DNA from 3 places in the Caloranaerobacter sp. TR13 genome. Region 3 is predicted to be linked to each of the others. Evidence: riboswitches for the same ligand, from Rfam matches in the RefSeq annotation. Region 3 holds a riboswitch; each other region holds the start of a gene.
The links. Region 3 has a riboswitch for cyclic di-GMP ahead of TR13x_RS08615 (hypothetical protein). Riboswitches for the same ligand answer to the same signal wherever they lie in the genome.

Region 1: it holds a riboswitch for cyclic di-GMP, as region 3 does, so the genes downstream of both, TR13x_RS03420 (HD-GYP domain-containing protein) here and TR13x_RS08615 (hypothetical protein) in region 3, are expected to answer to the same signal.
Region 2: it holds a riboswitch for cyclic di-GMP, as region 3 does, so the genes downstream of both, TR13x_RS03485 (HD-GYP domain-containing protein) here and TR13x_RS08615 (hypothetical protein) in region 3, are expected to answer to the same signal.

Annotation. Positions count from the first base shown of each region.
Region 1 is NZ_JXLL01000002.1:45,592-47,799, forward strand. Features, by position in the region: gene TR13x_RS03410 (aminotransferase class IV) at 1-87, shown strand, start outside; gene TR13x_RS03415 (HAD-IIIA family hydrolase) at 65-565, shown strand; cyclic di-GMP riboswitch class I at 766-852, shown strand; gene TR13x_RS03420 (HD-GYP domain-containing protein) at 942-1,547, shown strand; gene TR13x_RS03425 (flavodoxin) at 1,656-2,162, shown strand; gene pepT (peptidase T) at 2,189-2,208, opposite strand, start outside.
Region 2 is NZ_JXLL01000002.1:60,043-62,250, reverse strand. Features, by position in the region: gene TR13x_RS03485 (HD-GYP domain-containing protein) at 1-1,098, opposite strand, end outside; cyclic di-GMP riboswitch class I at 1,175-1,260, opposite strand; gene TR13x_RS03480 (MFS transporter) at 1,400-2,208, opposite strand, start outside.
Region 3 is NZ_JXLL01000013.1:14,664-16,871, reverse strand. Features, by position in the region: gene TR13x_RS08615 (hypothetical protein) at 1-889, opposite strand, end outside; cyclic di-GMP riboswitch class I at 997-1,083, opposite strand; gene TR13x_RS08610 (formate/nitrite transporter family protein) at 1,203-2,012, opposite strand; gene TR13x_RS08605 (carbonic anhydrase) at 2,027-2,208, opposite strand, start outside.

The sequences.
Region 1 (2,208 bases), on a different contig from region 3:
TATATTAATGATATGCAGAAGTATATTGAATCAAGAAAAAATTATTCTAGGAGTGGTTTTACTTATGAAAGCTATATTTTTGGATAGAGATGGAGTTATAAATGATAATAGTAAACATGTAAATAAACCCGAAGATTTAATAATTTATGAATCGGCTAAAAAAGGGTTAAAAAAGTTATATGATGCTGGATATACATTATTTATAGTTACTAATCAAGGTGGTATTGAATTAGGATATTTAACAGAAGAAGATTTAGATAAAATACATAAAAGGCTATTAGAAGAACTTAAGCCGTACTGTGAAATTAAAGATATTAGATTTTGTCCTGATTTTTACAGAAAATCAGAATGCAGAAAGCCTAAACCTGGCATGATTTTAGACCTTGCTGAAAAATACAATATAGATCTAAGTCAAAGTTGGATGATAGGAGATATGGATACAGATATTATTGCAGGTTTGAAAGCTGGATGCAAAACTGCAAAAATAGGGAAGACATATGAAAAAGCACATATAAACGGAAAAGACCTAGATGATGTAGCAGAAAAAATATTATCTCAAGACTAAAAGGCAGCTAAAGGCTGCTTTTTAATTTGTGAATAAACTTAGTTTTTTAATATATAAGATAGCTAAGTTAAATACTATATTGTTTTTGTAGAATTTTGAAAAAAAATTAACGAAAAAAAGAAGGAATTTGTTTATTAGTGTAGAATATGTAAAAATGTGAATTTATAAACAGGTATAAAGCACCAATTTAATATTGAATAATATGATAAAGGCAAACCTATCGAAAGGTAGGGGCGCAAAGTCATGGGTCTAAGGGATTTTTGTCCTACGATTGCCAGACTGCCATATTGTTTTTATATTATTTGACTTAGGCAGAAGGTACCCATGTTGGGTATTTTTTTTATACAAAAGAGTAATGAGGTTTAGGGGGGAAAAAATGGAGTTTGTAATAAACAATAATATTTCTTATGATATCATGAAATGCTTGGTTGCATCACTAGAAGCTAAAGATATTTATACTGGTGGACATTCAAGTAGAGTTGCATCGATGATTTTTGATCTTTGTAAAAAATTAAATTTACCTTCATATCAAATTAGTATAATTTATATAGCAGCTCAACTGCATGATATCGGGAAGATAGGTATTCCTGATTACATATTAAATAAGAAAGATTCTTTGACAAAAGATGAATGGGATAAGATAAAATCTCATCCAGAAATAGGGTATTCAATATTAATAAGGTCAAATAAATTGAAAAATATAGCTAAATTAGTGCTACATCATCATGAAAGATGGGATGGAAAAGGGTATCCACATGGGTTGAAAGAGGAAGAGATTCCGTTAGGTTCTAGAATAATAGCTATTTGTGATACAATTGATGCTATGACATCTAATAGGCCATATAGAGATAGGTTTACATTTAAGGAATGCTATGATGAGATTATTAGGAATAGAGGTATTCAATTTGATCCATTTTTAGTTGATAGTATAGGTGATTTGTGGACTAAATGGGAAAAATATTTAATGGAAAATATTATGTGATATAAAAATAAAAGTTTCTTCTTATTCCTGTTTTTTATCAAAATTAATATTCTATTTCTAATTATCACGAATATAGATAGTACAGATATTAATAAAGAGGTGTTTTAAATGGATGATAGACAATTAAAAAAGCTAGTGCTTTATTATTCTCTGGAAGGAAACACAGAATTTATAGCTGAAAATATTGCAGATAAGATTAATGCAGATATTTTAAAATTAAAGCCTGAGAAAGAAATTAGTACTCATGGGTTTATGAGATATTTTTGGGGTGGTAAACAGGTCGTTTTCAAAGAAAAGCCTAAATTATTTCCTTTTGATAAAAATCCTGATGATTATGACGTAATTTTTATAGGCACACCTGTATGGGCTGGCACTTATGCTCCAGCTTTTAATACATTTTTCGATACCATCAAGCTAAAAGATAAGTATATAGCGTTATTCTGCTGTTATAGTGGCAAAAGCTCAAGTACTTTTGAAAATATGAGAAAAAAATTAGAGGGTAACCAGATACTAGGGGAAATAGGTTTTAAAGACCCATTAAAATATGATAAAGAACAGAATGCAAATAAAGTGAGACAATGGGCTGAAAATATAATTTCAAAGATTAAAAAATGAGCCGAAGGACTACTGTTCTTCGACTATTATTTTTTTGCATATATTT
Region 2 (2,208 bases), on a different contig from region 3:
TATTTGCTCATTTATAGCTTTAGATTTCATCAATATTTCAATCATAATTTTTGTGATATTAGGATCGAATTGCTTACCTTTATTTTTAATAAGCTCATTTATAACAAGATTTATCGATTTAGCTTTTTTATATGTCCTATTTGACATCATGGCATCTACTGCATCTGCAACACTTATTATCCTGCTTTCCAAAGGTATTTCTTCTCCCTTTAATCCATCTGGATAACCTGTACCGTCATACCTTTCATGATGATGCTTTGTAAAAATCGCTATTTCATTAAAACTTTCTGTATAATCAAACATATTTTTTATAATTCTATAGCTATATATGGAATGTTTCTTTACCTTTTCATATTCCTCATTAGTTAATTTTGTTGGTTTATTTAATATGTCTGCACTTATATAAATTTTACCTAAATCATGTAATACTGCTGATAGATATAATGTTTCTAATCGTTTTTCATTAAATCCTAGTTCTTTTCCTATAGCTAGTGACCATTGTGCCACATTATATGGATGAGTTACCATATAAGGTTCTCTTTCCCTTATTATTTGAGACATCATATATATTACATTTAGCATTCTTTTTTTTCTAGATATTTTGATATATTCTAACTGATATAGATTTTGTATAATTGATAATTCTCTAGATATATCTTTATCTAAAAATGTACTACCATCAACTACTTTAGTTTTATCTGTACTTCCTAAATATAGACAACCTGTTACTTCTCTAGACTTACTATTTCCAGAAAATAACGGTATATAAATTTCGTTTTCCATTTCTTCAATTAAAGGTAAATAATCAGCTTTGTCATCTTCATTTTTACTTAGAAAAACAATTTGTTTAGTCTTTATTAATAGCGCGAAAACACAGTTGGAGAAGTGCTTTATTAAACGTTTAGAGTCTTTATAACTTACATTATAATCTATGCCTTTTCTAATAAAAACCCTCTCAAATGTAGCATAAGTACTACTTTCATCAAATGCAATTAATTTTGCTACATCGTAATCTAATAATTTAGCAATTCTACTAATCCCTCCATGCAAATATTCTTCTGTCAAGAGCTGACTATCAACTTTAATTAACCTTATCATATGACCAACTCCTCCCTGTGTATGTAAATGAAAAACACCTACTGATAAAGACAAAAACAGTAGGTGTTTTCTACAAATTGGCAGCCTGGCAACCATAGTAAATAATACCTTAGGTCCATAGCTTTGCGTCCCCACCTTTCGATAGGTTTGCCTTTATCAATGTGTAATCGTTTACAATTTTTGTACCACTAAAAACTCAAATAATTATTTTATATCAGTTTCGATGTTTTTTTACAAATTCCTTCTTTTTATATAATTTTTTTACCCATTTTTATAATTTATAAACACATTTTATCTATGCTTAGAACTCCTTTAGCTCTGGTATGAAGAACATAAATATTCCCAATAATGAAACTATAATCCCTGAAATAATAAATATAGTTGAAGAAGCTAATTTATCTGAAATATACCCAAGTGCAGCTAACCCTAATGGTACTATCCCCTGACTTAATGTATTCAATATTCCAAAAAATCTGCCTCTAAATTCATCAGGTACTATTTTTTGAAATGTCGTATTAATAGGCACATTAACCAAAGCATTAACAATTCCTAGTATTAAAATTAAAAATAAAAATATTGCATAAACGCCAAAAGATGAAATGAATGAAAACTTGAAAAATATCAATGGAATACCAAACAGCATCATAATCAAACCATCTGCTATAATACCATTTATCATGAACATATAATATTTTTCTCTAGATGGCAATATCGATAATATAAACATCCCTATTATTGCTCCAATTGGGAATGCAGAACTCAAAATGCCATTTTCCTTAGCCGTTAGATTTAATGTAAACTTTATTGTTTTAGGAAATACTATCTGAAAAATGGGATTAAATAGAAAATTAATTATTAATGCAAATCCTAGTAGCACAACTATAGCTTTCTGCCCCTTTAAAAATACTATCCCTTCTTTAAAATCTTTCCAAAAGCTCCATTCATTTTTATTAATATTATTCATATCTCTTTTAATAGGTGGAATATTTATAAATGTTTCAGATATTCCAGATATAATAAATGAAATTCCATTTACAATAAATATTCCAAAGATACCTATCCAATAATATAAAAATCCTGATATGGCTACACCTACAATCCAAGACAACT
Region 3 (2,208 bases):
TATATTTTAAAGTTATTTTATTTCTTTCTCTCTTATCTACAGGAATAGCTGTTAATTCATCATCAGTTTTCCCTTCTAATGTTTCACCTAATTCAATATATTCATCAGTATTATTCTTATCAGAAAAATGACCATATAGTTTATAGAATCTATACTTTGGATCATATTCTTCATGGAAAACCACTTTAAAATCTACAGGTTGTCCAATCTCATTATTATTTTCATCTACTATTACCGAACTGCCTTCAATCGCTATTTGTTCTGAATCAACAACATTAAACAATTCAACTTCTATAGTATCATTATCATAATACTCATCTTTTGCTATATTAAATTCCGGTGGTTCTGGTATCCAATAGAATTTTATACTTTTATTTAGATAGTTAAGTTCTATCTCATTTTTCTTTGCTGCATATACAGGTATTGCAGTCCTTGCATTTTCTGACTTATTGATAAAATCTTCATCAAGTCTAGAATATTCTTCGCCATTTCTAGAATCAACAAAGTGCCCAAAAAGTTCAAAATCTGGTGTATAAACATCTTGCCCATATACATTTTCTATTACACTTTTAAACTCAACTTTAAATTCAGTGGCTAGTTCTTCAATAGGTTGTTCAAATTCATCTAAAGGAATAGATTTGCCATAAACAACTGTAGTTACTGTCTCATTAGAACCTTCGCCATTATATTCAGTATTTAGCAGTTGAATATGTAAATCGTCTCCAAAACCCATATACTGTGCATCTGCATTGTTAATAATAAATTCTGGTTCATTTACTTCTATGCTGTATGCTACACCTAAATTAAAAGTAAACAGATTAAATAAAAGTGCTAAAACCATTAATACTGAAGTTGTTTTTTTAGATGCATACTTAAGCATCTTTCTCAAATTTTCCACCTCCTAATCTAAAAAAAATTAAAAAAACCTAGTACAAACGTACTAGGCAAACTAACCATAAGAATATCATAAACTTACTTAACCATGAAAACAATTTCATGGGCAGCCTGGCAACCATAGGATATTAATCCTTTAGGCCCATAGCTTTGCGTCCTAACCTTTCGGTTAGTTTGCCAAAATATTCATTTTAGGATATCTCCTTTAACTCTTGCAAAATATTTATCGACATAATTTAACATTTTTTTAACCTAAAAGTAAAAATTTTATCAAAATCTAAACAAAAAAGGATGCAAAACTGCATCCTTTAAGCCTTAGCTTTTTCTTTTTCTTTTCCTTTAGCTGGCACTACGTAAGCTAGATAATATACAACAGGAACAATAATAGCTCCGCCAACAATATTACCTAAAGTAACAGGAATTAAGTTCTTGATCCAAATTTGTCCCCAAGTAACTTGAGCTCCTAAAAATTTACCTAAAGAAATAAAATACATGTTAGCTACACTATGCTCATATCCTGATAAAACAAATAGCATTATTGGGAACCAACAAGCAAATATTTTAGATATTACATCAGTAGCTCCTGTTGCTAACCAAACAGCTAATACAACTAACATATTACATAAAATTGCTCTAAAGAAAGCTTGGCTAAATGTCAAACCAACTTTTCCAGTAGCAATCTTCACAGCTAGTTGAGTTGCTGGAGCATCTACTTTATAAAAACCAGATTTAACTACAACTACAGCTAATAATATTGATCCAATAAAGTTTCCTAAATAAACAAAAAACCAGTTTTTCAACATTTGATTTAATTTAATTCTTTTATCCATTAAAGCTAATGTCATAAGATTGTTGCCTGTGAACAATTCAGCCCCTGCTATTACAACTAACATAAGTCCTACAGGGAATACTGCAGCCCCCATAAATTTCATAAGTCCAACATCAATATTTTTTAATGTTTGCATAACTGTAATATCAGCCTGTGCACCAAAACCTATAAAAATACCTGCAAAAATACCTAATAAAATCATTTGTAAAGTTGGTAAATTAGCCTTTTTTATACCAGCATTAATAGTAGCTTGTGCTATTTCTGGTGGTGTCAATATTCTCTTTTGCATTTTATTACTCCTTTCTATTCATTATCATTTATTATAACTTCTAATTCACCACTATTTGGGTCAATTAGAAAACCATGAACCTTAACATCCTTAGGTATAAACGGCGAACTTTTTATTTTTTTAACTACCTTGATTACGTTTTCCTTTTCATCTTCTATTATACCTGTCCAATTTGCAAAATCAACCGAATCTATAG